Regions from separate parts of the Streptomyces sp. NPDC029466 genome, predicted to be linked through region 3. Evidence: riboswitches for the same ligand, from Rfam matches in the RefSeq annotation. Region 3 holds a riboswitch; each other region holds the start of a gene.

Region 1 (3,564 bases), on a different contig from region 3:
CGGACAGCCACCGCCGTCAACCCGCGGCCCGCAGTGGCGCACTCGCACTTCGGCCCGGCGATCGCTGCCTTCCTCGGACCGTCCGCGACAGCCGCACCGGATCCCCCCTAGCGCCCTGAGCAGGGAGCACGTGCGGCGGACGGGAGGTGAGGGCCTCAGGTCCGCCGCAGGCGCTGTTGTTCGCCGTGCGGGTGCTGTGTATCGTCGGAAGCAGTGGCTTGAAGTTTCAAGTACTTGTACGCGACCTCGCGGGGCCGGACCCGAGCCCCGGAGATGGCTGCCGTGCCCCGTGCGCACTCGGAGTGCGCCATGGACGGGACGTCTGCCGGCCGGATACCGGCCGGCAGGCCCTGGGCAGGGGCGGGGTGTGCGAGGTAGAGCAGAAGCAGGGGAGGGCGGCGGCGCCACGGCGGTGTCGCGGCCGGGAGATCGGAGACCAGGTTCCATGTCCGTACGACGTCTGAACCACGCGGTGCTCAACGTCCGCGATGTGACACGGTCGGTGGCGTTCTACACCGAGGCCCTCGGGCTGACGGTGGATGTCGAGATACCGGGGCGGGCCGCGTTTCTCAGCGCTCCCGGCTCGCTCAATGATCACGATCTGGGGCTGTTCGCGGTGGCGCCGGACGCGCCGGGGCCCGAGGCCGGACGGGTCGGGCTGTACCACCTGGCCTGGGAGGTCGGCACGCTCCGCGAACTCGTCGAGGCCCGCACCCGGCTCGACGAGCGCGGTGCCCTGGTGGGATCGACCGATCACCTCGTCGCCAAGTCGCTGTACGCCAAGGACCCGGACGGCAACGAGTTCGAGGTGATGTGGCGGGTCCCGCGGGAGGACTGGCCTGGCCCGGACCAGCCGGACCGGCTGCTGCCCCTCGATCTGGCCGCAGCCCTGGAGCAGTGGGGGCCGGACCGGGAGACGGGCGCCGCTGCGGGCTCGGCGACCTGAGGGCGGGACCGAGCCGGGCGGGTGAGGGGGCTGGGAGAAGCTCGGGCAGTTGAGCGCTCCGGATCGGCTCGGCCGCCTGCGGGCGCGGGCCCGGCAGGGGCCCCGAGGGGCCGGGAGCGGCTCGGGTGCCAGGGAGGGGGCGGCCGGTGGCGCGCGAGCAGGCGCCGGGCCGCCTTTCCTCAGGTTCCCGGCGCGGTCTGCTCCGCCGTCTCGGCTCGCCCGGCCCGCTCCGCCCAGCGCTTTTCGACGCCGGCCAGTCGCCAGTACGCCAGCGCCGCGGCCCACACGACCACGAACAGGCCGACGATGATGAAGCCGACATTGTCGAGGTCGAGGCCGGAAATCCAGCCGGTCACCGCGTCGTTGAGGCCGAGCTTGTCGTGCAGCACGGTCACCAGCTCGATGGTGCCGATGAAGAAGGCGACGGCGATCGACAGGCCGGTGATGGCGAGGTTGTAGTAGACCTTGCGCACCGGGTTGGCGAACGCCCACTGGTAGGCGAAGTTCATGAAGGTGCCGTCCAGGGTGTCGAACAGGCTCATCCCGGCGGCGAACAGCAGCGGCAGACACAGGACCGCGTACCAGGGCAGGCCCGCCGCCGCGCCGCTGCCCGCCATCACCATCAGGGTCACCTCGGTCGCGGTGTCGAAGCCGAGCCCGAAGAGGAAGCCGAGCGGGAACATCTGACCCGGGCGGGAGATGGAGCGGGTGAACCGCCCCAGGAAACGGTTCATGAAGCCGCGCGCGTCGAGGCGCTGCTCCAGCTCGGCCTCGTCGTACCGGCCGTCGCGCATCCCGCGGAAGACCCGCCAGATCCCGGCCAGCGCGATGAGGTTGAGAGCGGCGATGAGGTAGAGGAACGTGCCCGAGACCGTGGTGCCGACGGTGCCCAGGATCTGGTGCGTACGGGACTCGTCGTTGAGCAGCGTGCCGGCGAGCTGGGCACCACCGGCCACGAGGGCCGCCATCACCACGACCACGCTGGAGTGGCCGAGGGCGAACCAGAAGCCGACCGACACCGGCCGCTTGCCGTCGGCCATCAGCTTGCGGGTGGTGTTGTCGATCGCGGCGATGTGGTCGGCGTCGAAGGCATGCCGCATACCGAGGGTGTACGCGGTGATGCCGAGCCCGACGCCGAAGACCTGGCTTCCGACGGAGTAGTGGTTCGGGACCACGAGCAGGAAGAGCACGCCGAAGGCCACGACATGCAGCCCGGCTATGACGGCCATCAGGCCCGCGGTACGGACGGTGTCCTGCCGGCGCCAGCGGAACGTGGCGGGGGCAGGGGAGTTCGGGGTATCGGTGGACAGGGCCATCCGGGCGGTCACGCTCCAGCACCTCGTGGATCAGTTCGTGAGATGCCGTGGCCGGTCTCCTGGCTTGGGGGTACCACCCTGCTCCTTTAGAGCTTGGGGGAGGGTGCCCGCGTCCGCCCCCGCCTTCCCGGCCGCGGGCTGCGGTCAGTGGCGCCGCGGGCGCGCCAGGCGCCCGCGGAAGGGGTGGAAACTCCCCGATCACAGTGGCGAGGGCCGCTCCGGGCTGGGACCACAAGGTCCGTCACCGGCTTCCCGAACACCACGGCCCGGCCACTCTAGCCGCCGGCCCCGCGGCGCGAGGTGTGTGGGGGTTTTCCGCCGTCCGCGGGGCACGGCCCGCGGTGGACCCGTCACCGGGGGCCGGTTGCGGTGGGCCGGTCGCGGGAGTCAGTTGTCCAGGGACGACGGGAGTCAGTAGTCCAGCGACGAGAGGAAAGCGTGCAGTTCGTGGTCGAAGAGCGGGGTGTTCTCCAGGTTGACCATGTGGGCCGCACCCGGTATCCGGACCCTTCGGGCGCCCGGGACGGCCAGGGCTATCGCATGGGCGTTGGCGGAGATGTCGCGGCTGTCGAGGTCGCCGTCGAACACGACCGTCGGCACCCGGACCTCGCCGAGGCGGTCGGCGGCGCCGACTTCGAGGGGCATTCCGGCGCCCATTCCGTCGGCATGGACCTCCACATTGGCCGCGGCCGAGGCGCGCATCCGTTCACGGAATCCCGGGTGCACCGCGGACGGCTCGCGATGCGGCCCGTCCACCCATATCCGCAGGAAGTGTTCGACATACCGCTCCGCGCCGTCCGGTGCGCCGATCGCGGCCACCTGCTCCTTGATGTGCGCCAGGACGAAGGGGTCGGTGAAGGCCCGGCCGCTGATTCCCGGGGAGGCGAGCGCGAGGGCCGTCACCCGGCCGGGGTGGGCGAGGGCGGTGTCCAGCGCGACCCGCGCGCCGTGGGAAAGGCCGACGAGGACGGCGCTGGGGACGTCGAGTGCGTCCAGCAGGGCACACAGGTCGTCGTGGTGGGCGAAGTCGCCGGTCACGGTGGAGGACAGGCCATGGCCGCGGGCGTCGTAACGGATCGCGCGCAGCCCGGAGTTGACCAGCCAGGTGAACTGCTCGTCCCACATGTGCTGGTCGAGCATGCCGCCGTGCAGCAGCACCACCGCGGGGCCCGAGCCGGCCGTCTCGTAGAACAGCTCGCCCTCGTCGACCGGCACGAGGCCGTTGTCGATCTCGGACCAGGCGGTGATTCTCTGCGTCATTCTCCTGACCGTCCTTTGTGCATGAGAGGGGGCGGGGCGGGT
Region 2 (3,564 bases), on a different contig from region 3:
TCCTTGGCGGCGGAGTAGACGGTGATCTGGGCGCGCCGGCAGCCGTCGGGGAGGTCGCCCTCGCCGTCGAGGGGCCGGGTGTTGGCGGCGGACATCTCGTAGTCGAAGGCCGCCTGGCGCAGCGCGGGTTCGGCCTCGGGGGCGGTGAGCAGCCGCAGTTCGAGGGCGGGCGGGCAGGCTTCGGCGCCGCCCGGGAGGTTCAGCAGGACGACGCCGGCGGTGGCCGGTACGGCGATGATCGCCAGCACCATCAGGATACGGAACCAGTGCCGGAAGGAGGTGTTCAGCCGGCGCCGTAATCGGATCCGCAGCGGGGTGGGCGGCCGGACGCCGGGGGTGGCGAAGGACAGGATGACGTCGTCGACGGTGTTCTGCTTGGCCGAGCGGGGCTCCCAGACGTCGCCCATCGGGGTCCGCTCGCCGGCCAGTTGGTCCCGCAGCTCGCGGACGAGGTCCTCGAAGGTGACGAACCGCTTGCCGGGGATGCCCTGTTCCAGGATCTGCCGCAGGGCGCGGGTGAAGACACTGCCGCCGGTGGGCTCCTCGCCGCTGAAGATCCGGCGGTTGGGCTGTGCGGCCATCAGCAGCGAGGTGGGGGTGCGGCAGGCGTGGAAGGCCTCCCCGGCGTTGCCGGCGTAACAGCACTCCAGGACGATCACGATCCGGTCGGCCCGCGCGTTGTCCAGGTAGGACAGCACCGTGTCCTGCCAGGAGACGGTTTTGTGCCGCCGTTCCGAGGCACCGACCATGAGCTGGAGATTGCCGCCGTCCGGGCCCACCCGGCCGTGGCCGGAGAAGTACACCAGCAGCAGCCCGCGGGCCTCCTGGGTGACGGCGTCCAGGGCCTGTTCGACCTCCCAGGGCTCCTGGGGCCGGCAGATGACGACCTCGCCCTTGGTGAAGAGGTCGGTGCCGGGGGCGAGCAGGACGCGTTCGAGTTCCCCGGGGTTGTCCCGCACCGCGGGCAGCGGCCGCAGGTGGCGGTAGTCGTCGACACAGATCAGCAGGGCCCGGTTGACCTTGCCCCGTGCGTCGTATTCGGACATCCGGCTCAGTCCCCGGCGGTGCTGCCGCCCCCGTTCGCCGGGCTGCCGGGATCGGGGCGTTCAGGAGCCGCGGCGCCCGGTCCCGCTTCGCCCAGCGCGCGCAGCTCGCCGTCCCCGCCGCCGACCGCCACGGCGGGCCGTTCGCCGGTGTCGCGTTCCTCCCTGCGGCGGCGCAGCCACTCGCGCAGGGCGATGCTCAGGCCCTTGGTGATCTCGGCGGCGACCGCGCCGACGACGACGAGGATCAGGTCGTCGACGCCGATGGCCATGTCGCCGGGTCCGTCGTCGCGCTCCTCCGCCGGCCGCAGCTCCCAGTCGTGCGACCGCCGGTTCAGCCAGGGCTCGCGCTCCAGCCACGCCTTGAGGTCCTCGACGTCCTGGTCAGGATTGTTGGTGCCCGTGATCCTGATACGGATCTCATGACGGTCAGCGCGCTGCGGCATCCCCCGGCCCCCTTCCGGCGGCCCCTTCGCCGCCGTGCACCAGATAGTGACGCGGGATCAGGTGCGCGGGCAACCGTCCGTGACCCCTCAGCCACGCTGTGGCGTGCGCCACAGCGCCTGCCACAGGGCAGCGTCGCAGGTCAAGGGTGAGTTGACGGCGTTCGCGGGGCGTGGTGGACTGCCGGAGCCAATCGGCGACAGCAGAGGAAGTCCGGTGCGAATCCGGCGCGGTCCCGCCACTGTCACCGGGGAGCGTTCCTCCAGCGAAGGCCACGGTCCGCCTCGCATGCGTCGGATGACGTACGCGGGACTGGAAGGCCGGAGGACACGCCGATCCGGGAGCCAGGAGACTCTGGTCGCCGTCACGTCGAGCCAGGGCGCGGACCCTGAGTGAGGACATACCGCCATGCCCGGCCGCCCCTTGAGATCGCCACTGCCCACCGCCGCAGGGCTCCTTCGGGGCCGGGCGGGACAGCACGGACGCCTTCGCACGGCGGTCTGACCCGATGCGCGGCGAACACGCGGGATATGTGTACGGCGCGGCCCTCGGCTTTCTCGGCGACCTGATCGCGGCGGATCCGCGGCGCGGCCATCCGGTGGCCGCGTTCGGCCGGGCCGCGGGTGCCGTCGAACGCCGGCTGTGGCGCGACCACCGCGGTTACGGGGCGGCTCATGCCGTGCTGTGTGCGGGCGGAGCCGCTGCCGGTGCGGCGCTGTTGGAGCGCGCTGTGCGGGGCACTGCTCCCGCTTCTTTGCTGTCGCTCCGTGGTGGCGCCGGGGTCGCGCTGACCGCGGCGACGGTCTGGGCCGTGCTGGGCGGCACCTCGCTCGGCCGGGAGGCGCGGGCCGTCGGCGGGGCGCTGACGGCGGGTGACCTGGACGTGGCACGGGAGCGGCTGCCGCATCTGTGCGGGCGCGATCCGCAGGCGCTGGACGGGCCGCAGATGGCCCGTGCGGTGGTGGAGTCGGTCGCCGAGAACACCTCCGACGCGGTGGTGGGTGCCCTGGTGTGGGGCGCGCTGGGCGGGGTGCCCGGTCTGGTGGCGTTCCGCGCGGTGAACACCCTGGACGCGATGGTGGGGCACAAGTCGCCGCGCTACCGCCGTTTCGGCTGGGCCGCGGCCCGGCTCGACGATCTCGCCGGCTGGCCCGGCTCCCGGCTGACCGCCGCGCTGACCGTACTCGCGGGCCCCGACCGGCGCGGTGCGCTGCGGGCCTGGCGGGCGGACGGCGGGGCGCATCCGAGCCCCAACGCGGGCCCGGTGGAGGCGTCGTTCGCGGGTGCGCTGGGCGTACGGCTGGGCGGCACGCTGGCGTACGGCGGGCGGGTGGAACACCGTCCGGTGCTCAACGGCGCGGCGCCGCAGGTGGCGGTGCCGGACATCGAACGGGCGGTGCGGCTCTCCCGCCGGGTGAGCGCGCTGGCACTGGTGACGACGGTGGCCGCGCGGGCCGCGGTCGGCGTGGCGCGGGCGGCGGTGGCCCGTGGGGCGGTCGCTCGTGGGGCCGGGGGGCGCGGGCGTACGGCGGGATGGGTATGCGGGCGTAAGGCGGGCCCGGTATGAGGCCGTCCGTTTTTTCCCCGCCGCCCACCCCCCTTCGGGGGGTGGGCGGGTGTAGTGACCCGAAGTCCAGGAGGAGGACCCGGTGAACGGGCGGTTGAAGGCAGCCGGCGGGGCGGTCGGCGGTGGCCTGTTGGTGGCCGGTACGACGTCCGACGCCGGTAAGAGCGTGGTGACGGCGGGGATCTGCCGCTGGCTGGTCCGGCAGGGCGTCCGGGTGGCGCCCTTCAAGGCACAGAACATGTCGCTGAATTCGTTCGTCACGCGCGAGGGCGCGGAGATCGGACGGGCCCAGGCGATGCAGGCCGCCGCGGCGCGGGTGGAGCCCACCGCGCTGATGAACCCGGTCCTGCTCAAGCCGGGCAGTGACCGCAGCAGCCAGGTGGTGCTGCTGGGGAAGCCGGTGGGCGAGCTCAGCGCCCGCGGGTACTTCGGGGGGACGTCCCAGGGGAAGGCGCAGTACGCGGGCCGCCGGGAGCAGTTGCTCGGCACGGTGACCGACTGCCTCCAGGA
Region 3 (3,564 bases):
CGCGCGGCGGCTGGATGAGGATCAGGAGATTGCCGCGGCGCAGCGCGGCCAGCACGATGTCGCCGTCGGGGTTCCGGCTGCGGTCGACGAACATCTCACCGGGCGGCGGCCCCCAGTGCTGCTCGACGGAGTCCCGGAGTTCCTGCGGCAGCGTGGCGTACCAGCGCTTGTAGTCGGCGGCCGGAATGCGGACCGGGTTACGGGCGAGCTGTTCCTCGGTGAGCCACTCCTGGTCGTGGCCGCCGGCCTCGATGAGGGCGTAGATCAGCTCGTCACCGTCGCCGGACTCCAGGCCCGGGACCGGCTCGGCGGTCTCGTCACCGAAGTCGTAGCCGTCCGCCCGGAGGCGGCGCAGCAGGGCCACGGCACTGGCCGGGGTGTCCAGCCCGACCGCGTTGCCGATGCGGGAGTGCTTGGTCGGGTAGGCGGACAGCACCAGCGCGAGGCGCTTCTCCGCGGCCGGGATGTGGCGCAGCCGGGCGTGCCGGACGGCGATCCCGGCGACCCGGGCGGCGCGCTCGGGGTCGGCGACGTAGACCGGCAGTCCGTCCTCGTCGACCTCCTTGAAGGAGAACGGGACGGTGATCAGCCGGCCGTCGAACTCGGGGACCGCGATCTGCGAGGCGGCGTCCAGCGGCGAGAGCCCCTCGTCGTTCTCCTCCCAGGCGCTGCGCGGCCCGGTCAGGCACAGCGCCTGAAGGATCGGCACGTCCAGGGCGGCCAGCGCGCCCGCGTCCCAGGACTCGTCGTCGCCGCCCGCGGAGGCCTCGGCGGGCTTGCTGCCGCCCGCCGCGAGGACCGTGGTGACCAGGGCGTCGGCGCTCCCCAGCGCCTCGATCAGCTCCGGCTCGGGGGCGCGCAGGGAGGCCACGAACAGCGGCCGGGCGCGCCCGCCGGCCTCCTCGATCTGCTCGCACAGGGTCCGTACGAAAGCGGTGTTGCCGCTCATGTGGTGGGCGCGGTAGTAGAGCACGGCGACCAGCGGGCCGGTCTGGTTGCGCCCTTCCCAGTCCAGCGGGCCCCAGGACGGGGCGGGCTCCGGCGGCTCGAAGCCATGGCCGGTCAGCAGCACCGTGTCGGAGAGGAAGCGGGCGAGCTGGTCGAGGTTGGCCGGGCCGCCGTGCGCGAGATAGGCGTGCGCCTCGGCCGCGATGCCGACCGGGACCGTGGACTGCTCCATGAGCTGGGCGTCGGGGGCCTGTTCACCGGTGAGCACGACGACCGGCCGGTGCTGGTCCTCGGCGAGCAGCACCTCCAGGCCCTCCTCCCAGGCGCGGATACCGCCGAGGAGACGTACGACGACGAGGTCGGTGCCCTCCAGCAGCGCGGGGAGTTCGGCGACGTCGAGGCGGGCGGGGTTGGCGAGCCGATACGGCACGGGACCCGTGGCCGCCCGGGCGCTGAGCAGGTCGGTGTCGGAGGTCGACAGCAGCAGAAGCATGCGAGCGCAGGCCTTCCTCGGGGTATCCGCGCCCCGGGTGGTCGTATGGACGGCGGGAGTTCCTGGCTCACCCGGCAGCTGCCGGGTTCACAGTGGCGGGACCGCGCCGGATTCACACCGGGCTTCCTCCCTGGGGCCGTAAGGCCCTGCGCCGTCGCTGGCGTCGGCGGGCCGTCCGACCCACCGACCTGCATAGTAAGGGCTGCGGCCGAGCGAGGTAAGCGGGCCTCCGGACCTGCCGTATCGGGACGGGGGCGGGCGCCTCCGTACGCGCATCGGGCCGCGAGCTTGGCCGGATCCGGCCCGGATGGGCCACCCACCTCCGTGGGTATGCTCGCGGCCATGCCGCCCTCCCCCTCGACACGGCCCCCCGGGTCCGAGCCGCCCATACGGGACCGCGGTGACGCCTGCCCGGGAGCGCTGCGGCTGCACTCCGCCGCCGACGGACACCTCGCCCGAGTGCGACTGCCCGCCGGAGACTTGACGGTTCGTCAGGCCGAGGCACTGGCTGATGCCGCGGACCGGCTCGGGGACGGCCATCTCTCCCTCACCTCCCGCGGCAACGCGGAACTCCGCGGCCTCCCGGACGACTGCGGCAGCCGGCTCGCCGCCCTGCTGCGCGACGCCGGTCTGCTGCCCTCCGAGCGCCACGAACGCATCCGCAACATCCTCGCCTCCCCCCTGGCCGGACTGGACCGGCACACCCCTTCTGACGTGCGGTTGTGGGCCCGTGAGCTGGACGGACTGCTCTGCACGAGCGAGTCCGCGACCGCGCTGTCGGGCCGCTTCCTCTTCGTCCTGGACGACGGCCGGGGCGATGTGGCGGCGCTCGGCGGCGATGTGAGCTTGGTCGCAGAACCGGCCGGGACCGAGGCACCGACGGACCACGGGCACCAGTCCGAAACCGGACATCCGGCCCGCCCCGGAGCCAGTGCCCTGCTGCGGGTCGGCGACTACCCGGCGGCCCTGCGGATCGCCGGCCCGGACGCCCCACGCGCCGCCCTCACCGCCGCCGAGGCATTCCTCTCCGCCGCCGAGGCGAGCGGCAGCGGCGCCTGGCGGGTCCGTGAACTCCCCGCCGGCCATGGCCTGACGGCCCGGGCGGTCGCGGAGCGGCTGCGGGGGGCGGGGGTTGAGTGTGTGCTTGTGGCTGCGGCGGCGGACGTGGTCGGGGCGGCCGACGTGGCTGCTGCGGCGCAGGTGGCTGAGGTGCCCGGCACCAACGAGCCTGCCGCGCCCAGCTCCCCGCCGTACTCCGCCTCCGCGCCATACGCGACCTCCGCTCCGTACGCGGCCCCCGCGCCGCACCGCGCCCGCACCCCCTACGCCGACTCCTCCGCCCCCGGCATCATCGAGGGCGGCGACGGAGCGCACGCGCTCTCGGTTCTCGCGCCGCTGGGGCGGCTGTCCGTCGCGCAGTGGCGGCTGCTGGTCGCCGTCGCCGCGGCGGACGGGGACGGCGTTCTCCGGCTCACTCCCTGGCGCGGCATCGTCATCCCGGGGCTGTCCGCCGACGCGGCGACCGCCCGTCTGCGTGAGCTGGCCACCGCCGGGCTGATCACCGACCCGGACTCCCCCTGGCACCGCATCGGGGCCTGCACCGGCCGCCCCGGCTGCGCCAAGTCCCTTACCGATGTACGGGCCGACGCCACGGCCGCGGTCACGGCGGGCACCCCCGTCCCCGTATCGGCATCCGGCTCCGGCTCCGGCACCGGCACCGGCACCTGCCCCGACCCCATCCGCCTCCCTGGCAAAGCGGAGCCGGGACCGGGACCCGAGGCGGAGCCGGGGCCCGGACCGGAGGCGGGGCCGAAGCCGGAGCGGGGACCGGGACCGGGGCCGGGGCCGGGGCCGGAGGCAGGGGCGGACAACTCGGCCCCCCGCCACCACCTCCCCGTGTACTGGTCCGGATGTGAGCGGCGCTGTGGGCACCCGCACGGCGCCTGGGTCGATGTGCTGGCGACGGCGGACGGCTACCGGGTCTCGGTCGTCCGGCCGAAGACCCCACCCGCCCCGGCGGCACCCCCCGCTGCCCCCTGCTCCACCTCATGAAGCGCCGCTCCAGAGGCCCGTGCCCCACCCCCGGAACCGCCCGACCCACAGCGCCCTCCCCCACCTCATGA
Region 4 (3,564 bases), on a different contig from region 3:
AGGTGACCGACCACAAGGGCGGAGTGTGGAGCATCGCCGTCCCCATCCCGGACAACCCGCTCGGCCACACCCTCGTCCACCTCCTGGAGACCGACCGCGGGCCCGTGCTCATCGACACCGGCTGGGACGACCCGGACTCCTGGGACGCCCTCGTCGCCGGCGTCACCGCCTGCGGGTTCGCCCTCACCGACCTCCACGGCGTCCTGATCACCCACCACCACCCCGACCACCACGGTCTGTCCGCCAAGGTCCGGGAGGCCAGCGGCGCCTGGATCGCGATGCACGCCGCCGACACCGCGGTGGTCCGCCGCACCCGCGCGGCCGAACCGGGCCAGTGGCTCGACTACCTGCTCGCCAAGCTCACGGCGGCGGGCGCACCGGACGACCATCTGGCGCCCCTGCGGAAGGCCCGCGCCACAGGAGGCGGCCGGAAGCTGCCCGGCCGGCGGGCCGCGCTGCCGGACCGCGGCATCGACCCCGGCGAACTGCTCGATCTGCCGGGGCGCCGGGTTCGCGCCATCTGGACACCCGGCCACACCCCCGGCCATGTGTGCCTCCATCTGGAGGAGGAGCACCCCTCGGCACGCACGCCCGGCTTCGGCCGGCTGTTCTCCGGCGACCACCTCCTGCCCGGCATCACCCCGCACATCGGCCTGTACGAGGCTCCGGACGACGAGGGGAGCCCGCCCGGCCCGCACGGCATGGAGGGCCCGGGGGAGAACGCCGACCCCTTGGGCGACTACCTCGACTCGCTCGAACGCGTCGGCCGGCTCGACCCCGCCGAGGTACTGCCCGCCCATCAGCACGCCTTCACCGACGCCGGCGGCCGGGTGCGCACACTCATCGCCCACCACGAAGAGCGGCTGACCCAGCTCAGATCCCTGCTCCAGGAACCCCGCACCGTCTGGCAGCTCGCCATGGCCATGGAGTGGAACCGCCCGTGGGAGCAGATCCCTTACGGGTCCCGCAACATCGCCGTCTCGGAGGCCGAGGCCCATCTGCGCCGGCTGGTGAAACAGGGGCGGGCGGAGTGGGTGCCAGGGTCGGATCCGGTGCGATATCAGGCGGTGTGAGGGGGCGGGGCGGGCCTCCCGCGTTGCCTCTGTCCTGGTTCGTGCAGCTTCTTGACTGCTGTGTACCCGGGGTCAGGGTCGGGACCGGCCGGTGGCCCCCTCCCCGCTCGTGCCTGGATCCCGCCCTGCTCGTGCCCAGCCGCCCGACCGTCCCGCCGTGCCCGCCACCCGTCCCCCCGTACGCGGCCCCAGGGACCCGCCCCCTGCGCGGCTCGCGCGCCGCTCCGCCCCGCTCGTGCCGGATTCCGTCGGCTCGTACGCGCGAGCGAGCGCATGCCGGGTGCCGGTTAAGGTGTGCGGGACAACTTCATCCGTACCCGATCGGGGGAAGCCGGTGGAAATCCGGCGCTGACCCGCAACCGTGAGGACGGCCCGTCCGTACCGCGCCGGCTGGCCCGGCGGGAAGGCCGTACGAGCCGGAGCACCCGAGGGGGCACGACCAAGGCTCCCGCCGCCGGAACCGTCCGCCACAGGGACGGCCGGTGCGCGGCACCGTCGAGGTATACGGAGCTGAGCCCGGTGCCGCCGCGTCCGCGATCCAAGGGGATCGCCGCGCGGGCGGTCGGCCGAGCACGGCTGCGTACATCGCCGCGACCCGACCCGAGAGGCACCGACCCGATGGCCCCCATGGCTTCCATGGCTCACCAGGCCCCCCTGACGCACCCCGTCGCCTTCCTGGCGCGCCGCGCCGCCACGGCGCTGGCGGCCGCGGCGGTGCTGGGCGCGGCCGCTGCCCCCGCCGCGTACGCCGACGACGCCGCCCCGTCCGCGGCCCCCAAGAAGCTGCCGGACGGCCTGTACGGCACCAAGGACCCGCAGTACGACGGGGTGTGGCGGCAGTCGCTCGCGCTGCTGGCGCAGGACACGGTGGGGGTGCGGCCGGCCGCGTCCGGCGTGCGCTGGCTGGTCGGGCAGCAGTGCGCCGACGGCGCGTTCACCGCCTTCCGCGCCGAGCCCGGCAAGCCCTGTGACGCCAAGACCATGCGGGACACCAACCAGACGGCCGCCGCGGTGCAGGCGCTGGCCGCGCTCGGCGGGCACGGCGCCACCGTGCAGAAGGCCGTGGGCTGGCTGAAATCGGTGCAGAACGACGACGGCGGCTGGAGCTCGATGCCCGGTTCGGCCAGCGACGCCAACTCCACGTCCGTGGTCATCGGCGCGCTCGCGGCGGCGGGCGAGAAGCCGCGGTCGGTGACGTCGAAGAAGGGCGGCAAGACCCCGTACGACGGGCTGCTCACCTTCCAACTGGGCTGTGACGCGAAGGAGGGCGAGCGCGGCGCGTTCACCTTCCAGCTCAAGGGCGCCGCCCCGAACGCCGACGCCACCGCGGCCGCCGCGACCGGAGCGCTCGGCAAGGGCTTTGTCGTCGAGCCCGCGGATCAGCGGGCGGACGCCCCGGTCAAGCCGCTGAACTGCAAGGACGGCGGGGACGAGAAGAAGGACGATCCGGAGCGGGCCGCGGCGGGCGGTGACGCCTACCTCGTCGCGCAGCTCGACAAGAACGGGCAGCATCTGCTCTCCGCGATGCCGGGCGCCGAGAAGCAGCCCGATGTCGGCAACACCGCCGACGCCGTGGTGGCGCTGGCGGCCGGCGGGCACGGTGCCGCTGCCGCAAAGCCGCTGAAGTGGCTGGAGAAGAACGCCACGGGCTGGGCCAAGCAGAACGGGCCCGCCGCCTACGCCCAGTTGGTGCTGGCCGCGCACGCCACCGGCACCGACCCGCGTTCCTTCGGCGGCACCGACCTGGTGGCCGCGCTCAACGCCACCGGCCCCGAGCCGGCCGCCGCGGCGAAGAAGGACACCGGGGACGCCGACGACGCCACGGACGGCGGCGGCATCGGGGTGTGGTGGGTCATCGGTGTCGGTCTCGCCATCGGCGCCGGTATCGGGTTCCTGCTGAGCAGCCGTAAGAAGAATCAGCTCTGATGCGGCGGACCAGGATCGCCGGCGCCCTACTGCTGGCCGGTACGGTCACCGGCCTGGCAGCCGGGCCCGCGCAGGCGCAGGAGTACCGCTACTGGTCGTTCTGGGACGGCAAGGGCAGCTCCTGGGCGTATGCCACCGAAGGGCCGGCCAGTCAGCGGCCGGCCGACGGCGCGGTCGAGGGCTTCCGCTTCACCGTCGGCGCCGACTCCGCCGGGGCCGGTAAGCCGCGCCCGGCCGCCGACTTCGACGCGATCTGCCGCGACACCCCCGCCAAGGACGGCCGCAAGCGGATCGGCATCGTGCTGGACTTCGGCACCGCGGCGGACGCGCCCGCCGGCGAGCGGCCGCCGGCGGCCAGGTCGGAGTGTGCGCAGGTGCCGGAGGACGCCTCGGCGGGCGAGGCGCTGGCGGCGGTCACCCGGCCGCTGCGCTATCACGCCAACGCCTTGCTGTGTGCCATCGCCGGCTACCCGAAGGCGGGTTGCGCGGAGGCGGTGAACGGGTCGAAGGACGGAGCGAAGGGCGGAGCCAAGGGTTCCGCGGCCTCGGCTGCGTCGTCCGCGGG

The links. A riboswitch is a leader RNA that binds a small molecule or an ion and turns the genes downstream of it on or off. The one in region 3 is predicted to bind cobalamin.
Region 1: another riboswitch for cobalamin. It lies ahead of nicT (Nickel transporter NicT); the one in region 3 lies ahead of cobN (cobaltochelatase subunit CobN).
Region 2: another riboswitch for cobalamin. It lies ahead of ACZ4XD_RS17005 (cobalamin biosynthesis protein); the one in region 3 lies ahead of cobN (cobaltochelatase subunit CobN).
Region 4: another riboswitch for cobalamin. It lies ahead of ACZ4XD_RS00595 (prenyltransferase/squalene oxidase repeat-containing protein); the one in region 3 lies ahead of cobN (cobaltochelatase subunit CobN).

The regions. Positions count from the first base shown of each region.
Region 1 is NZ_JBVHZH010000001.1:173,616-177,179, reverse strand. Features, by position in the region: gene ACZ4XD_RS00780 (enoyl-CoA hydratase/isomerase family protein) at 1-111, shown strand, start outside; gene ACZ4XD_RS00775 (VOC family protein) at 446-946, shown strand; partial or broken gene nicT (Nickel transporter NicT) at 1,126-2,284, opposite strand; cobalamin riboswitch at 2,295-2,541, opposite strand; gene ACZ4XD_RS00765 (alpha/beta fold hydrolase) at 2,674-3,522, opposite strand; gene ACZ4XD_RS00760 (MarR family winged helix-turn-helix transcriptional regulator) at 3,519-3,564, opposite strand, start outside.
Region 2 is NZ_JBVHZH010000020.1:8,707-12,270, forward strand. Features, by position in the region: gene ACZ4XD_RS16995 (caspase family protein) at 1-1,046, opposite strand, end outside; gene ACZ4XD_RS17000 (effector-associated constant component EACC1) at 1,052-1,489, opposite strand; cobalamin riboswitch at 1,693-1,842, shown strand; gene ACZ4XD_RS17005 (cobalamin biosynthesis protein) at 1,996-3,054, shown strand; gene ACZ4XD_RS17010 (cobyric acid synthase) at 3,137-3,564, shown strand, end outside.
Region 3 is NZ_JBVHZH010000004.1:125,475-129,038, reverse strand. Features, by position in the region: gene cobN (cobaltochelatase subunit CobN) at 1-1,441, opposite strand, end outside; cobalamin riboswitch at 1,478-1,610, opposite strand; gene ACZ4XD_RS05790 (cobalamin biosynthesis protein CobG) at 1,772-3,493, shown strand.
Region 4 is NZ_JBVHZH010000001.1:135,804-139,367, forward strand. Features, by position in the region: gene ACZ4XD_RS00590 (MBL fold metallo-hydrolase) at 1-1,073, shown strand, start outside; cobalamin riboswitch at 1,347-1,468, shown strand; gene ACZ4XD_RS00595 (prenyltransferase/squalene oxidase repeat-containing protein) at 1,692-2,999, shown strand; gene ACZ4XD_RS00600 (SCO2322 family protein) at 2,999-3,564, shown strand, end outside.